Regions from separate parts of the Blastococcus goldschmidtiae genome, predicted to be linked through region 3. Evidence: riboswitches for the same ligand, from Rfam matches in the RefSeq annotation. Region 3 holds a riboswitch; each other region holds the start of a gene.
What was found. A riboswitch is a leader RNA that binds a small molecule or an ion and turns the genes downstream of it on or off. The one in region 3 is predicted to bind cyclic di-AMP.

Region 1 (4,218 bases), on a different contig from region 3:
GCGGCGTCGGGCCGGTCGATCCGGAGGGAGACGGCGGGCAGCTTGAGCTCCGCAGCGATCGCGGTGCAGGCCCGGGTCAGCGCCTGGCGGGCGGAGCCGGCGATTCGCAGTGCCTCGATGACCCGGCCGAGCACCCGGTACGGGTCGCCGCGGGAGCCGTGCAGCAGCCGGTCGACGGCGCGCTGGATGCGCACGTACAGCGGGTGGAAGACGGCGGCGACGGCGACCGCGCCCACGAAACCGACGAGGGAGTCACGGCTGCCGGCGAGCCCCCCGAGCCAGCCGACGACGGCGACGTACACCAGCGCCGAGCAGGCCAGCAGCGCCGTCCCGACCAGGGTGCGGTTGACGACGACGTCGATGCCGAACAGCCGGTAGCGCACCACCGCGACACCGATGGCGAGCGGCACGGCGAGGGTGACGACGACGTTGATCGGCGCCGGGGCGACGAACGCCGCCAGCACGGCCAGCGCCAACGCGTAGCCGACCCAGGCGATCTGCCGGCGGCCCTGCGGGTCGGCCCGACGGAAGCGCAGGACCAGGCTGACCAGCCCGAGCAGGGCGAGCGCCGGGACGAGGGGGTCGAGCAGCGTCTGCGCCCCGTCGAGGAAGGCATCGGGAACCGCGATCGCGACGGGGTTCGCCGGCTGGTCACCCTCGGGCTGGACGTCGGTGAAGGCGGTGAGCACCGACATCGTGCCGATGACCACGACCGCGGTGATCGCGACCGGGCGCCAGCGGCGCGACGGCAGCCGCCCGTCCGGGAAGACCAGCGGGAGCAGGGTGGCGAAGGTGACGAACGACGGCACCCAGGTCCAGAGGGTGAGCCAGGCGGCGATCCGGAAGACCAGCGCCGGGTCGTCGCCGGAGGTGAAGCCGTGGACGGCGAGGCCGACGGAGCCGGCGTACACGCAGGCGAAGCAGCCGATGAGGGTCATGAGCTGCAGCACCCGGTGGCCCGGCACACGGCCGAGCAGCGTGGCGCCGACGATCGCCATGGCCGGACCGACCACCGGCTCGGGCGACGCGAGGAGGTCCACCCGGTCGGCCGCGGGGGTGGCCAGACGCGCGCCCAGCCCGACGACCAGGTAGCCGGTCGCGGCCGCGGCGGAGAGCCGGGCCGCCGTGGTGGCGGCCCGGCCCTTCTGCGTCGCGCGCTCCTCGAACACGGGCTCGACCACCTCGCGGGCGACGCTAACCGACCTGATGGCTGCTGGTCAGGGGGTTGCCTCGTCGATGCGACCGGTCCACCACTGGCGATCGGTCCGCTGGGCGATCGTGACGGCCAGGCCGAGGGAGGCAGCGGCGAAGAGCCAGTGCGGATCGACGGGGCCGGTCGGGAAACCGCCGAAGTCGAGGACCAGGAACACCAGCAGGACGACGGGGATCCAGATCGGCACCACGCGGGTGCGGAGGTAGCCGATCGAGGTGAGCAGCACCGAGCCCGCCATGCCGAGCAGGAACGGCACCAGGATCAGCGCGGCGAGGGCGCTGGTCTGCGCGTCCTCGATCAGCGCGACCATCGCCGCGCGGTCGGGCTGGTCGACGGCCGCGTGGTCGATGATCGAGACGGCGTGGATGCCGACGAAGCCGAGCGCGCCGACGAAGCCGAGGACCATGGCGGTGGTGCCCAGCCGCGGCATGTGCGGCCGGACGAGTTGCGCCATGGCGACCAGGCCCAGCAGCAGGAACGGGACGGCGATCGTGCCGACGACCAGCCCGACCGCGGCGAGCGTCGGGCGCTCGGCCCAGGCGTCCAGGCTGCCGGCGACCGATCCGCCCTGGCCGACGACCCTGCCGATCAGGGCCTCGGCGAGGTTGAGCGCGGCGCCGACCGTCAGGCTGACGATGGCGGTGCGCCGTCCGAACGGTGCGGGCCGTGGGGCCGGCGGGTCGTGCGGCGCGGGCCGCGCGGGAGCCGGGGTCACGTGCTCAGCGGTCATGGGGTCCACCTCCGACGCCTGGCGGGTCCCTCCCGCCCGGCGAGGACCACGGTCGAGCGGGAGGTGTCCCGGCGTCGTGGGGCGATGGTCCTGATCTCGCCGGGACCGGTTCGCGGCGGCGGAATCCCGCGAGGGGGCGGGGACGGTGCGTTGCGCCACGCCGCCGCGACGAAGTAAGCGGCCGGTTGCGATCGGTCATGCACGCGTGCCGCCACGCCCGGAGCGCCGTCGGCGTCCCCCGTGGTCGGCTCGCGAGTCGCCCGTCCGGCGCGGGTCCGCGGTCGTCCGGCCGGCGCGTCCGGGGACGCACATCCGTCACTTTGTGACGACCGGATGACCGACCTAGCGTCGTCGCGGTCCGGCCGAGGCCCGTTCGTCACCGCCCCAGGTGACACCCGGCCGGACACCGCCGAACCGGCGCCGGACTCTTCGCGGCGCCGGACCGGGGACCCACCGCAGTCCTGGGGTGAAGCGCGATCCGGCTCCGCCGGTAGCGCCGGGCGATCTCCCCGTCCGAACCCGTCAGCTAACCCGGTAGGCGGTTGATGGAGAACAGGAGAACGCGTCGTCCATGACGACTACTCGCACGTCCACGATCACCCGCCGCTCGTTCCGCGGAGCAGCGCTCGCCCTTCTCACCGGCGCGGGGATCGCGCTCTCTCCGCTCGCCGCCTCGGCGAGCCCCGGCCCCGGCGCCGTCGCCTCCCTGCCGGCCCAGACGTCGGTGTCGGCACTCACCGCGGTACCGACCGCCTACGGGGTCGCGCCGCGCGACCGGGCGCTGGCCGCAGCCCACGTGGCGATGGCCCAGCGGGGCAAGCCGTACCAGTGGGGCGGCACGGGCCCCGGCGGCTTCGACTGCTCCGGACTCGTCTACTCGTCCTTCCGCGCGCTGGGCGTCAACGTGCCGCGCACCTCCCGCGCCCAGTCGACGGCCGGGCACTACGTCAGCCGCGCCGACCTGCGCGCCGGTGACCTGATCTTCTTCTACTCCCCGGTGGGACACGTCGGCATCTACCTCGGGTACGGGGTGATGGTCCACTCCTCGACCTACGGCAAGCCGGTCTCGATCGTGCCGGTCAGCTCGGTGCCGGGCTACAACACCGCGCGTCGGGTCGCCTGATCCGACTCCACCGGCTGGGTCCGCTCCCGTGTGCGGAGCGGACCCAGCCGTCGGCTCGTCGACGCGGCGACACGTCGACGTACCGACAAGTCGACACAATGCGCCAAACGGACGGACCGGTTTCGGGGTGCTTACGCCGGAGCCTCCGAGGTTCGCCGCCGTTAGCGTTACGGAGAGAGATCGGCCCGTACTGGTCCGTCACCACCCCACTTCCCCTGGAGTGCTCCGTGTCTTCGTTCCGCCCCTTCCTGTCGCTGGTTCCCGATTCCTCCCCGGCCGCTGACGAGTCGGCCTGGCCGCAGCCGTGGTCCGAGCCCGCTGCGGACTCCTGGTCGCAGCCCTGGGCCGCGGCGCCGGCCGGCGGCGACGAGTCGTGGCGGCTGTCGGCGCTGTGCGGCGAGACCGACCCGGAGGCCTTCTTCCCGGAGAAGGGCGGCTCCACCCGCGACGCCAAGCGCGTCTGCACCGGATGCGAGGTCCGGGCCGAGTGCCTGGAGTTCGCGCTGACCAACGACGAGCGCTTCGGCATCTGGGGTGGCCTGTCCGAGCGCGAGCGCCGGCGGCTGCGCCTGCAGCGCCGGGACGCCATCACCGCCTGACGCGTGGTCGCGACCACCCGGCACATCCCGGGTAGGACGACGGGGTGACCTCTCCCCCGCCCGTCCTGCTGCTCGACGTCGACGGCGTGCTCAACGCCGTGCGCCCGGACCTCCCCGAGGGCTGGCAGCGCGGGCGCTTCAACGGCTACGTGCTGTCGTGGGACCCGGCCGTCGTCGCCCGGCTGCGGGCGCTGCACGAGTCCGGCCGGGTCGAACTGCAGTGGCTGACCACCTGGACCGAGCTGGCCGACCGGCTGCTGGCCGAGCCGCTCGGGCTGCCCCGCGGACTGCGCACGCACAGCCGCGACCTCCTGCCCACCGGGTTCGGTGGCGCGCTCGGCGGCATCGCCGGGTGGTGGAAGCTGGCGGCGGCGCAGGCGCTCGCCGAGGCCGAACCCGGCCGGCGCATCGTCTGGGTCGACGACGACCTCGCCGACCAGGCCGAGGACACCCGCGACTGGCTGGCCGCGAACGGCCAGGTGCTGGTCGTGGCACCGCACTACACGCGCGGACTCACCCACGCCGAACTCGACCGGATCGAGGCCTGGCTGGG
Region 2 (4,218 bases), on a different contig from region 3:
GTGGTGGCCGCGCGCGAGGCGCTCGCCGCGGCCCAGGACGCCGTGGCCGATGCCGAGGCGGTGCTCGGCGACGCCGAGGGGGAGCTGGTCGGGCACCAGCGGCTCGTCGCCCGGTACGCCTCGGCCGTCTACCGCGACGGCGGGGCGCTGACGCCCCTGACGCTGCTGCTCAGCGGCGGGGGTCCCGGCGACGTGGTGTCGGCGCTGAGCTTCCTCGACGTCGTCGACCGGCACGCCGCCGCGGTGATCGGTGCGGCGGAGGAGCAGCGGCGGGCCGCCGTCGCGCAGCAGCAGGAGGCCGCGGCCGCGCTCGAGCAGGCGCGGGTCCGCGCCGACGAGGTGGGGGTCAGGGTGGCCGAGCTCGAGGCGGCGGCCTCGGCGGTGACCGACGAGCTGGACGCCGCGCTCGGGGCGGTGGACCGCCAGCTGGCGCAGCTCCAGCGCGAGCAGGTCGAGGTCAACGACAGGACGGCGGCGAGCTGGCGGGGCTACCTCGACCAGCTGACCACCGCCGGGATCGTCCGGCCGCCGTCGGCAGAGCTGGGCGATCCCGCCGCACGCCTGCCCGAGCGCCTGGTGCCGGTCGGTGCCGCCGGCGGCGGTGCCCAGCGCGGGGCCGCCCAGCTGCCCGGCCGGCCCGCCTCGCTCCTCGTGCTGCCCGCCGAGACGCTCGCGGCGGTGACCGCGGCCATGGAGGCGCTGGGACTGCCCTACGCACCGGGGACCGCCGGTCCCGAGTCCTGGGACTGCGGCTCGCTGGTGCAGTCGGTCTACGGGCGGGCCGGCATCGCGCTGCCCGGGAGCCAGGCGGAGCTCTTCGCCGTCACGGCCCCGGTCGCCGCCGCCGACGTGCTCCCGGGTGACCTGGTCTTCCTCGGCACCCCGGAGGCCGGTCTCGGGCACGTGGGGATCGCACTCGACCCGCGCACCATGCTCGCCGCCGACGCCAGGGCGGGTGCGGTCGTGGTGCGCACCCTGCCCAGCGGCCAGGTGCTCGGCGTCGGTCGGCCGAGCCTCGGCCGGCGCGCACCCGTGCCGGCGCCCGGCCCGACCGGGGGCGCGCTGCGCGTGGAGTGCGGCAACGCCGTCTACCCGCCCACCTACGGCGGGGCGCGTCAGTGGGGCGGGTACCCCAACGGGCTCATCCCGCCCAGTGCGATGTGCCCGCTGGGCGCGGCTGGGCACTCGCTGCGCTGCGACGCCGCCGCGGCCTACCGGGCCATGTCGGCGGCCTACGCCGCGGCGTTCGGCAGGCCGCCCTGCATCACCGACTCCTACCGGACCTACGCCGGCCAGGTGAAGCTCTACGGCGAGAAGCCCGCGCTGGCCGCGGTCCCCGGGACGAGCAACCACGGCTGGGGGCTGGCCGTCGACCTGTGCGGCGGCATCGAGACCTTCGGGACGCCGCAGTACGGCTGGATGGTGACCAATGCCGGGCGCTTCGGCTTCCTGCACCCGACGTGGGCCGATCCCGGCAACGGTCGCGAGGAGCCGTGGCACTGGGAGTACGCAGGGAGCTGACCGTCCGCGACGGGATTGTCGGTGGCCGCTCCTACCGTGCGCATGACTCACGGAGGAGAGACATGCTCATCGACTGCGATACCTGCACCGTCCGGGGCACCGGCTGCACCGACTGCGTCGTCACCGTGCTGCTCGGTGCTCCACCAGGCTGGGAGGGCGTCGACCCGGTCGTGGTGCCGATGGCCGGCCGCGCCCGCAGCGGCGGGCCGACGCCGGCCGCCGAGGACGTCGTGGTGCCACCGCCCGGTGTGGTCGTGGAGTTCGACGACGTCGAACGCCGGGCCGTCCGCGCGCTGGCCGAGTACGGGCTGGTGCCGCCCCTGCGTCACCGCGACGGCTCCGAGGCGGCCGACGACGGCGGCATCTCGCCCGATCGACGGACCGGCTGACGTCCTCACGGCGGGCTCGAGGGCGGACTCGAGGGCGGACTGGAGGGCGGGCTCGACGGCTCCGGACCGTGCTTCTACCCCTACGCAGGGCTTTCATCGGGGAGGCGCGCGGAGCGCGGCGAGATTCTCGTCACAGGTTTACCGCCTGCCTCGGTTTGTCACACCAACATCACGAACGTATGGTCGTCGCCGTCCGACCGGGTGGTCGTCATCCGCCAAGGGGTGGCCTCGGCCGGACACCGCCTAATCACCGCACGACGGCCGACGGTCGTCCGAGGTGAGCCGGGGACCCACCGCAGTTCCGGGGTGAGTTCCCCTGTGGGGCCGGTTCGCCGGTGAGCAGGGGATAGGGCCAGTCTTCCCAGCCCGAACCCGTCAGCTAACTCGGTAGGCGGTGAAGAGGAAGAAATGGAGAGCCGCCGCTCGTGGCGACCCCGCACGCTTCATCGACGCATGTCCTCGCACCCTTCCGCCCCGATCCTCCGGCCGGCCCCGTCCGCCGGGTGGGCCGCCTCCGCGCCGGCCTGCTCATCGGTGCCACCACCGCGCTGACCTTCACCATGGTCCCGGGCACCGCCTCCGCGGAGCCGGGCCGCGCCACCAGCACCGCCGAGGCGGCGCAGCTCGTCGCTGCGGCCAGCCGTGAGCTGGAGATCGTGAGCGAGGAGCTCAACGAGGCGAAGGTGCAGCTCGAACGCCAGCAGGCGGCCGTGGAGAGCGCTGAGCTCGCCGCCTACGCGGCCGACCTGGAGCGCACCGCCCTCGACGGGCGGATCCGCCAGCTGGCGCGGACCGCCTACACCGGTGGCGGCCGATCGCTCACCCAGCTCGACGTCATGCTGACCAGCGACTCCGTCGACGATGTCATCTTCCAGATGGGCACGCTCGACGCCCTCGCGGGACGCAACGACGCCGCGGTCGGCGAGGTCGCCAAGGCCACTGCGCGGGCGAAGGACGCCAGGGCCGAGGCGGGGGAGGCCCGTGAGACGGCCGAGGCGAGCCTCGAGCAGATCGAGGTGAAGCAGCGCGACCTCGAGGTCAGGATCGCGGACTACCAACAGCAGTACGCGGCTCTCGATGCCGCCGAGCGCGCCGCCGCCGAGCGCGCCGCCGCGGAGCGCGCCGCCGCGGAGCGCGCCGCCGCGGAGCGCGCCGCCGCGGAGCGGGCTCAGGCCGACGAGCAGATGGCCCGGGCCTCGCGGTCCCAGCGCACCGCTCCCTCGTCGGCGGCCGCCTCCTCGGCCGGTCCCTCCTCGACCTCCAGCGCCCCGGCGGCACCCGCGCCGACGGCTGCGGCCGCGCCCAGCGGCGCCGCCCAGGTGGCGGTCGACACCGCGCTGGCGCAGGTCGGGGACCGCTACGTGTGGGGCGCCGGCGGTCCGGACGCCTTCGACTGCTCCGGCCTGACGTCCTACGCCTACCGCGCCGCGGGCATCTCGCTGCCGCACTCCAGCCGCAGCCAGTCGCAGCTGGGCCGGCCGGTCTCCCGGGGCGAGCTCCAGCCGGGCGACCTGATCTTCTTCTACAGCCCGGTCAGCCACGTGGCCATGTACATCGGCGGCGGCAAGATGGTGCACGCATCCACCTCGAGCCAGCCGGTGAAGGTCGACAGCGTCGACTCCTTCCCGAGCTACAACAGCGCTCGCCGCATCGTCGGCTGATCGCCCTGCGGTAGACGTCGCGGGTCGACCGCGGCGGCGACGTCCGACGACGGGCCGGTGCTCCTCCCGAGGGGCGCCGGCCCGTCGTCGCGTCTCGGGTCGCGCCCGGTCGGGCTCCCGGGCGCCCACCTAGGATCGACGCGGCGGGCGTCGGTGCCCGCTGCCCATGACGGTGCCGCCGCGGTTGTCCGCCGTTCCCGAGGAGGTCGGATGACCGGGCGTCGTGCGGCGCTGGCGACCGCGGTCGTGCTCCTCGCCGCCTTCGCCGTCGTCGTCGCCGTCGGCACCCCCTGGCAGGCGCTGCCGGAGCCGCCGGGCGGGGCCACCGCGATCGATCCGACGGCCGGGCTGTCGGCCGAGCAGGTCGATCGCGCAGAGGCCTTCGCCGCCGCGATCCGGCCCGCGTCGCTCGCCTCCCTGCTGCTGGGGCTGACCGTCTCCGCCGTGCTGGGACTGACCCCTCTCGGCGCGCGCCTGGTGCGCGGGCTGCCCGCCCCCCGGCGGTGGCGCTGGAGTTGGCAGGTGCTGCTCGGCGTGTTCGCTCTCGCGGTGATCGGCCGGCTGGTCACGCTGCCGCTGTCGGCCTACGGCGAGGTGGTCCGCCACCGGTACGGCCTGTCCACCCGCAGCTGGGGGCTGTGGGTGCG
Region 3 (4,218 bases):
CGCGGCGGCGGTCCAGCGGGCCGAGCACCTGGAGGCGGCGCTGGACACCCGCGGCGTCATCGACCAGGCCAAGGGGATCCTGATGGAGCGGTTCAAGCTCACCCCGGAGGCGGCGTTCCAGGCCCTGACGCGCGTGTCGATGGAGACCAACACCAAGGTGCGCGACGTCGCCGCGCGTTTCGTGGCCACCGGGGAACTGCTCGCCGACTGATCAGCGGTCCGGGTCCGGCCCCGGCTCCTCGGGGCTCCCGCCGTCCCGCCGCACCAGGTCGCCCACCGCTTCCTCGAGCCGGGCCCAGGTGCCGCTCCACTCGACCAGCGGCTCGAGGATCCGCTCGAAGACCGCGAGCTGCTGGTCGAAGGCATCCAGCTGGGCGCGCATGCCGGCGATCCCGGCCCGCTGTGCGGCGACCATGTCCGCGACCGCCCGCAGCTGGGCGGCCGACATGGCCCCCGGCGGGCTCGGCAGCGCGGGGATGGACAGCTTGGTGGGCATGGACCCGGCGACGGTCCGGGCCCGGTCGGTGAAGCCCCGGAGCTGCTGCACGAACTCCTCGACGGACCGGCCCACGAGGCCGCCCGGTGGCATGCCCCGTTCGGGTCCTGGTCGTTCCTCGGTCATGACCGGACGCTATGCCGGTGTGCGCCCCGGGGCGAGCGGGGCCGGCGCGCCCGGCGGTGGCGGCACGGTCCGGCACCCCCGGGCCGAGCCGTCCCAGGCCCGGTGCGGAGGTCGTCCCGGCCGCGACGGCCGTCGTCGACGGCCTGGCGGCGGCGGGGGTCACCTCCACGCTCGAGCACTTCCCGGGACCGGGCCGGGTGCGCGGGAACACCGACGACACCGCGGACGTCGTCGATGACGTCACGACGGCCGGGACGACCAGGTGACCGCGTTCACGGAGACGCTGTCCCGGACCGAGGGGCACCCGATGGTGATGACGTCGTCGGCGACCTACAGCCGGATCGACCCGGCCTCCCGGGCGGCCTTCTCGCCGGTGGTCATCGGCGACGTGCTGCGCGGGGAGGTGGCTTTCTCCGGCCCGGTCATCTCCGACGACCTGGGCAGCGCGGTCGCGGTGACGAACGTCCCGGTCGGCGAGCGGGCGGTGCGCTTCCTCGCCGCGGGCGGGACCCTCGTGCTGACCGTCGCCCCCGCCACCTTCCCGGCCATGCTGGAGGCGGTGCTGGCCCGGGACGCGGCCGACCCGGCGTTCGCAGCGGTCGTCGACTCCGCCGTGCGCACCGCGCTGCTCGCCAAGGCCGAGGCCGGGCTGCTCGGCTGAGCCCGGCACGCACGGAGCCGCCGAGATCACGAGATCTCGGCGGCTCCGGGGCGTCGACGTACCGGGATCACGCGATCCCGGCCGGGGGGGCTCAGCTCAGTACCAGCCCTTGGCCTGCGAGTGCGACCAGGCGCCGCAGGGCGAGCCGAAGCGGTTGTTGATGTAGATCAGCCCGGCGTCGATCTGGCGGTAGCCGTCGGAGGTCTTCGCGATGCCGGTGCCGGCCCAGGTGCTGTCCAGGAACTGCGCGATCCCGTAGGCGGTGCTGCGCGGGTTCTGCGCATTGGGGTTCCAGCCGCTCTCCTTGCCCCAGAGCTTCTCCAGGCAGGAGAACTGGGAGCTGTTGCCGCCGAGCTTCTGCAGGGCGTAGCTCTGGTAGGAGCCCGACGGCGCGGCGGGTGCCGCCGGACGCGCGGCCGCGCGGGGCGCCGGGGCGGCCGCGCGGGGCGCCGGGGCGGCCGCGCGGGCGGCGCGGGCTGCCTCCGCGGCCCGGGCTGCCTCCGCGGCGCGGGCTGCCTCCGCGGCCCGGGCTGCCTCCGCGGCGCGGGCTGCCTCCGCGGCCCGGGCTGCCTCCGCGGCCCGGGCTGCCTCCGCGGCCCGGGCTGCCTCCGCGGCGCGGGCAGCCTCCACCCGGGCCGCCTCCTCGGCCGCGAGCCGGGCGGCCTCCTCGGCCGCGCGGCGGTCGTGCTCGGCCTGCTCGGCGGCCATCTGGTTCAGTGCAGCGGCTGTCTGCTCGGCGTCCCGCGCGCTCCGGCTGGCGGCCAGCTTCTCCAGCGGTGCGACGACGTCGGTGTCCAGGGCGGGCGCCGACTCCGCCGTGATGCCGAGCTGCTGGGCGACGCTCATCGACTCGGTCTGCGCGACGGCCTGCGCCTCGGGCTCACCGGCCGAGAGGACGCCGACCATGACGGCGCCGGCGGTGGCCACGCCGACGAGGGCGGCGGACCGGCGCGCACCGAGGGGCGGGCGGTTGCGGAGACGTGCGTTCACCGTGGTGCGGAGGTTCATGAGGAGGTTCTGCTCCGGGGGTCAGGGCGCAGCAGAGCAGCCGCCCTCCAGGGGCGGCGAGAGCCTGCGGCTGTCCAGTTCTTCCGTGAGCCGCCTACCGGGTTAGCTGACGGGTTCGGGCGGGAAGCAGCCCTACCCCACCCCGGACTGGAGGTCCGGGGCCGGGATTCACCCCAGTACTTCGGTGGGTCCCCGGCTCGCCCCTCGGGACGATTCGGCGGCGCCCGGCGCGGAACCCTCGGGTGAGGGAGCCGCCGGCCGGACCGGGCCAACGTAACGGCTGTTATCGGTTCGTGACAACGCCGTGACCGTATTTCTTGGCGTGACGCATCTCCCGTCCGCGCGGCCGGGAGGGCTCACGGCAGCCGCCACACCGTCGTCCGGCGGACGCGCGCGGGCCCGCCTTCGGTGTCGACGACGTCGTGGACGGCCGCCTCGACCAGCCGGTGGTGCGGCAGGTACGGCCGTCCGGGGTCACCGATCAGCACCTCGGCGCCGGTGGCCCGAACGGCGTCCAGGAACGGCAGCACCCGGTCGGTCATGATCCGGTCGTAGCAGACGTCACCGGCCAGGACGACGTCGACCGACGGCGGCCCCTCTCCCAGCAGATCGCCCACCGGCTCGATCCCGGCCACGCCGTTGAGCGCCGCGTTCTCCGGGATGGCGGCCAGCCCGAAGGGGTCGATCTCGCTGGCCACGACCCGCGTCGCGCCGGCCATGACCGCCGCGACGGCGACCAGCCCGCTGCCGGCGCCCAGGTCCAGCACCGACCGGCCCGCGACGAGCTCCGGGTGGTCGAGCACGTAGCGGGCCAGCGCCTGCCCACCGGGCCAGGCCGCAGCCCAGAACGGCGGCTCCTGCGCGGTCCGGCCCTGCTCGACGGCCATCGCCTCCCACAGCGCGACGACGTCGGCGGCGACCAGCAGCTGCACCTCGGGCACCAGCGAGGGCCGGACCGGACGGGTGTGGGCGCGGATGAACTGGGCGGGCACGGTCACCCGGTCAGTCTCGCGCGGCCGTCCCGCCCATGTCGGAGGAGCTCTGGCCGGAGGAGCTCTGGCCGGAGGAGCTCTGGCCGGAGGAGCCCCGGGCGGCGATGCCCCGGGCGACCAGCCGCCAGTAGCTGCCCGGCCGCAGCCGCACGAGCGCGTCGGGCACCCGCGCGCTGAGGCCGATGAGCAGCCGGGGACGGCGCTTCTCGATGGCGGCCACGATCTGGGCTGCCGCCTTCTCCGGTGGGATGCGCAGCAGCCGGGCCATCTGCGCACGGCCCTCCGCCACCTCGGCGGGATCCACCCCGGAACCCAGGCGCGCGCTCTCGGCGATCCGCGTCCGGATGCCGCCCGGGTGGACCACGGTGACGCCCACCTCGTCGTCGGCGAGCTCGTGCCGCAGCGACTCGCTGAAGCCGCGCACGGCGAACTTGCTGGCGGCGTAGGCGGCCTGGCCGGGCGGGGCGAAGATGCCGAAGATGCTGGAGACGTTGACCAGGTGCGCACCGGGATGCGCCTTGAGCGTGGGCAGCAGCGCCGCGGTCAGCCGCACCACGGCACGGAAGTTGATCGCCAGCACCCAGTCGAACTCCTCGAGGGTGACCTGGTCGAAGCGGCCACCCAGGGCGACGCCGGCGTTGTTCACCAGCAGCGTCGTCCCCGGGTGGGCGGTCTCCAGCGCGGTCCCCAGGGCGTCGGTGGCCGCGTCGTCGGCGAGGTCGACGACGTAGGTGTCGACCTCGAGCTGAGGATGAGCTTCGCGGATGCGGTCGGCGACACCCGTCAGCCGGTCGCCGTCCCGGTCGACCAGCACCAGGGCGCTCCCCCGGTCGGCGAGCTGGACGGCGAGCGCCTCGCCGATGCCGCTGGCGGCGCCGGTGACGACGGCGGTGCCGCCGGCGAACTCGTAGGCGCGCATCAGGCGGCCACCCGCT
Region 4 (4,218 bases), 270 kb from region 3:
CACAGACGGACAACCCGCCGCGACCGCGTCATCCGGCCGTCGCAGGAACGACGTCAACTATGCGGTATCGTAGATCGGTCGCACTCGGGGCTCCGCTGTGCGGCCCACCACGCTGTCGGCCGACCTCTCGGGGGGCTGTTTCCAGGGCGTCCCTGGGGCGGGAGTGCCTCCGGTGGAAAGTAGCAACAACGTCGCGGACGGGCCGGGGCGCCTTCCGCCGAGTAGGGAACCGGCGCCTCCGCGCGGCCCCGGAGACACGTAGAAGGAGAGCCGTGGCCAAGGACAAGGAACCTCGCCAGGACCGCCGGGGTAGTGGATCAAGCCGGTCCGGGGGCCGCCCCGGAGGACGCAGCCGTCCGCAGGCGAACGTTGTCACGGCGCAGCGACCGTGGGGATTGATCGTTGCGGCGATCGCCGTGGTCGTCTTTGCCGCGGCTGTCATCAGCTATGCCGTGGTGCAGGTCGACAAGGCCGAGGCCATGCGTGTCGATTCCGTCGAGGAGATCGACGGCATCGAGGTGTTCGACTACGCCGCCGGCCAGGAGCACGTGAGCAGCGAGGTCGACTACGACCAGACGCCTCCGGTGGCCGGGCCGCACGACGAGGTGTGGGCTGACTGCACCGGGACCGTGTACGAGGTCGATATCCGGCACGAGAACGCCGTGCACAGCCTCGAGCACGGCGCTGTGTGGATCACCTACGACCCGGAGGCGGTCTCCGAGGACGACATCGCCCTGCTCGCCGAGGTCGCTGACGAGTCCGGCCGGATGCTGTCGCCCTACGTCGGCCTGGATTCGCCGATCAGTGTCCAGTCCTGGAACCACCAGCTGAAGGTCGACTCTGCCGCTGATCCTCGCATCAAGCAGTACGCCGATTTCATGACCTTCAACGCCGAACTCTTCCCCGAGCCGGGTGCCACCTGTCAGAGCCCACAGTTCCTGGCCGACCCGCTCGTGGAGGATGGCGCCGCCCTCGACCCCGATTCCGGGACGTCGGCGCCGTGATCAGCTCGGCGCCCCGCGCACGCACCGCCAGGTGGATTCCACCGGCGCGTCGGCGGGAGCGATCGACAGGTCATCCAGTTCCGGACGAGTGCCGTGCCGGGCGAGCGAGTCGACGATCAGACCGGTGGGGAGGAGCGGTGACGGAAGAGACGACCGCTCGGTCGGGGTATCGCCCGCTGCGGGCCCTTCTGGGCGTGGTCGTCGCAGTCGGGCTGCTGCTGCTCGGCGGCGGAGCGGCCGTGGCGCTCGGTCTGGGTCGGGACGAGGCGCCCGGCGCGGATTCCGTGGACGCCGGCTTCTCGCGAGACATGTCCCGCCATCATCTGCAGGCAGTGGAGATAGCCAACCTGGCGTTCGAACGCACCGAGAATCCAGAGATCCGCCAGATGGCGTTCGACATCTCGGCCACGCAGACCAATCAGGCCGGTCGCATGCAGGGCTGGTTGTGGCTCTGGGGAGTCCCACCCGCTGGTGGCGAGACGATGGCCTGGATGGCGACCGACGAGCACGCCGGCCACGACGCGGCCATGGGGGCCGACGGCCTGATGCCGGGCATGGCCACCGAAGTGGAGTTGGCGGAGCTGCGCGACTCGTCGGGCACGGCATTCGACAGGCGCTTCCTGCAGCTGCTGATTCGTCACCACCAGGGTGGTCTGGAGATGGCGGAGGCGGCTGCGGATCGTGCCGAGGAGCAGGCGGTGCGCAGTCTCGCGGGCACGATCGCCGAGACGCAGACTGCCGAGACCTCGACGATGACGAAGATGCTGAGTGCCCGCGAAGGCGAGCCCTTGCCCGAACCCTGAGGCGGGGTCAGGCCCTGCACTCCCTGAGTGGTGTCGGCGCCGAGACCTTCCTCAGTCGATCGTGGCCGATCACGAGCCCGCCGAAGGTGGGTCCTTCCGGCTGCAGTACTTCCTCTGTCCTCGGCCTTGCGGCAGGCGTCCTGCTCGGCCCTCCTGTTCGCCGAACCTTGCGCTGACTGCAGGTCGCCCCGCTCTGTCGTGGGACGACGGTGACTTTGCTGGTCACACCGGCCGCCGTTACCTGACCGTGACAAACTATTCGGTGTCGTAGTACCGTCTCGCCCGGTCCGGTTGAGCCCGCGTCCCTCGACCGAGGGGCCTCGGCCGGATCCCGCCGAACTGTCATCGATGACCACCATCAGGACAGACCGGGGACCCACAGTTCCCTCGGGGTGAATCCTGCGCACTGCCCGGTGCCAGGTAGGGCGCCTTCCCGCCCGAACCCGTCAGCTAACTCGGTAGGCGGCGCGAAGGAAATGGAGCTCGTCGCGTTGGCGACCCTGCGTGCACGACCTGTCCGCGACGACCTCTCACCCGGTGAGCGATCTGAACCCTTCCGCCGGCGCCGGCGACGTCTCCTCGGCAGCACGATCGCGGGCTCTGCGCTGGCTGCCCTGATGAGTATCGCCATCAGCTTTTCGATGACTCCAGCCGTTGCGGCGCCGGGTGACGAGGCTGCGGTCGCACGGTCCGACCGTGATTCAGCGGCGGCTGAGGTGCGACGTCTCGAACAGCTGGTCGCCGAGGCGGAGGATGAGCTCTCGCGCTTCACCGTCGAGGCCGAGGCGGCCGCGGACGCCTCTCGGCGGGCACAGGAGGAGCTCGCCGCCGCGCAGGCCGCGGCATCGGCTGCGGAGGTGGACCTCCAGACCGCTACGGCGGCGGTGGAGCAGGCGCGGGCCGGAGTCGCCCGTCTGGGCCGGGAGAGCTACATGGGAAGCGATTCCCTGGAGACCGCGGCGGCCTTGCTGGACTCGGACGGCCCGGCGGAGTTCCTGCAGCGAGCCTCCACACTGGAAATGCTGACCGACGATCGCGCGGCCGAGCTCACCGAGTTCCGTGCGCTGGAGCGGGAGAAGGCCGAGGCCGGACGTGTTGCGCAGATGGCCCTTTCAGAGCGCGACCAGGCGGCGGCCGGCGCGGCTGAGCTCGAGGCCGCTGCGCAGGCGCGACTGGTCGAAGCCAAGGATGCCTACGACAGCGTCACCTCTGAGCGAACTGCCCTGCAGGGCCGGCTGCAGCAGGCCGAGATCGCGCTGCTCGAGCTCGAGGGCGCCGCGGACGGGCGGGCCGCGTGGGCGGATCGGATCAACACGGAGAACGCGCAGAGAGACGCACAGGCTGCCGCCACAGCGGCGGCGGCTGCCAGCGGTCGCGCAGTGGCTCCCACCACTGGTCGCGTGACCTCCTGCTACGGCTCTCGCTGGGGAACCATGCACTACGGCGTCGACATTGCCGCGCGCATCGGCACGCCGATCTATGCGCCCGAGGCCGGGCGGGTCCTCCAAGCCGGTCCGGCCAGCGGCTTCGGGCTGGCCGTATACGTCCAGCATCCCGACGGCTCGATCACTGTCTACGGGCACATCAACGACTACTTCGTCCAGGCCGGTCAACAGGTATCGGTCGGCCAGCAGATCGCCGAGGTCGGCAACACCGGCCAGTCGACTGGCCCGCACCTGCACTTCGAGGTGCGCACCGGCGGGCTCAACGCTGACCGAGGCAACCCGATCCCCTGGTTGGCGGCGCGCGGCGTCTCTCTCGGCGGAGGATGTTGAGCGATCGGCGCGTGTGCAGGTGGGCGCACCAGGGGCCGAGCGGGGGGCTCATGGATGCAACGCGTCCGTGGGCCCCCGATTTCGTGCGATCAGATCTCTCGCCGGTCTGCTGTCAGCAGCCCGTGCTCCTCTTGAACGCCGGACGTGCGTCGCTGAGTCAGCCGTGGCGGAGCAATGGTCGAGCCCGGGACGGTGCTCGGCTGGTTACCCCGTCGCCGCTTCCGTCGCCAGACGTCGCCCGCCAGAACCGCGACTGACAGGACGGCGCTGACGGTCAGGATCGGCGGGACCAGATGCGTCCACGAGTCGATGCTCGCCACGGAGGCGCCGACGCCGACGTACAGCACCGACCACGGCACGAGCCCGACTGCGGTCCCCAACAGGTAGGGGACGAGCCGGACGCCGCTCAAGCCGGCCGCGTAGCTGACGAAGACGAACGGGGCCACTGGCATGGCTCGCGCAACGAGTACCGAGACGAAGCCTCGTTGGCTCATCACCCGGTCCAGCCGAGCCAGACGCGCGCCGGCCAAGCGCACCACAGCGTCACGGCCCAGCCACCGGCTCAGGACGAAACCGGCCAGACCACCGAGCATTCCGCCGCCCATGGCCACCGCCAGCCCCGCAGGGAAGCCAGCA

Region 1: another riboswitch for cyclic di-AMP. It lies ahead of RM425_RS12265 (C40 family peptidase); the one in region 3 lies ahead of RM425_RS05470 (aggregation-promoting factor C-terminal-like domain-containing protein).
Region 2: another riboswitch for cyclic di-AMP. It lies ahead of RM425_RS18565 (C40 family peptidase); the one in region 3 lies ahead of RM425_RS05470 (aggregation-promoting factor C-terminal-like domain-containing protein).
Region 4: another riboswitch for cyclic di-AMP. It lies ahead of RM425_RS06740 (M23 family metallopeptidase); the one in region 3 lies ahead of RM425_RS05470 (aggregation-promoting factor C-terminal-like domain-containing protein).

The regions. Positions count from the first base shown of each region.
Region 1 covers NZ_JAVREI010000007.1:178,789-183,006, reverse strand. Annotated here, with positions in the region: gene RM425_RS12275 (sensor histidine kinase) at 1-1,181, opposite strand, end outside; gene RM425_RS12270 (hypothetical protein) at 1,218-1,943, opposite strand; cyclic di-AMP (ydaO/yuaA leader) riboswitch at 2,341-2,499, shown strand; gene RM425_RS12265 (C40 family peptidase) at 2,515-3,066, shown strand; gene RM425_RS21805 (WhiB family transcriptional regulator) at 3,294-3,665, shown strand; gene RM425_RS12255 (HAD domain-containing protein) at 3,710-4,218, shown strand, end outside.
Region 2 covers NZ_JAVREI010000017.1:64,756-68,973, reverse strand. Annotated here, with positions in the region: gene RM425_RS18575 (D-alanyl-D-alanine carboxypeptidase family protein) at 1-1,521, shown strand, start outside; gene RM425_RS18570 (hypothetical protein) at 1,584-1,910, shown strand; cyclic di-AMP (ydaO/yuaA leader) riboswitch at 2,160-2,319, shown strand; gene RM425_RS18565 (C40 family peptidase) at 2,414-3,571, shown strand; gene RM425_RS18560 (M48 family metallopeptidase) at 3,782-4,218, shown strand, end outside.
Region 3 covers NZ_JAVREI010000002.1:148,445-152,662, reverse strand. Annotated here, with positions in the region: gene RM425_RS05490 (GAF and ANTAR domain-containing protein) at 1-211, shown strand, start outside; gene RM425_RS05485 (hypothetical protein) at 212-622, opposite strand; gene RM425_RS05480 (hypothetical protein) at 640-888, shown strand; gene RM425_RS05475 (glycoside hydrolase family 3 N-terminal domain-containing protein) at 885-1,283, shown strand; gene RM425_RS05470 (aggregation-promoting factor C-terminal-like domain-containing protein) at 1,380-2,291, opposite strand; cyclic di-AMP (ydaO/yuaA leader) riboswitch at 2,368-2,521, opposite strand; gene RM425_RS05465 (class I SAM-dependent methyltransferase) at 2,648-3,289, opposite strand; gene RM425_RS05460 (SDR family NAD(P)-dependent oxidoreductase) at 3,294-4,202, opposite strand; gene RM425_RS05455 (flavin-containing monooxygenase) at 4,202-4,218, opposite strand, start outside.
Region 4 covers NZ_JAVREI010000002.1:416,957-421,174, forward strand. Annotated here, with positions in the region: gene RM425_RS06730 (DUF3105 domain-containing protein) at 273-1,004, shown strand; gene RM425_RS06735 (DUF305 domain-containing protein) at 1,142-1,807, shown strand; cyclic di-AMP (ydaO/yuaA leader) riboswitch at 2,130-2,287, shown strand; gene RM425_RS06740 (M23 family metallopeptidase) at 2,425-3,582, shown strand; gene RM425_RS06745 (TVP38/TMEM64 family protein) at 3,672-4,218, opposite strand, start outside.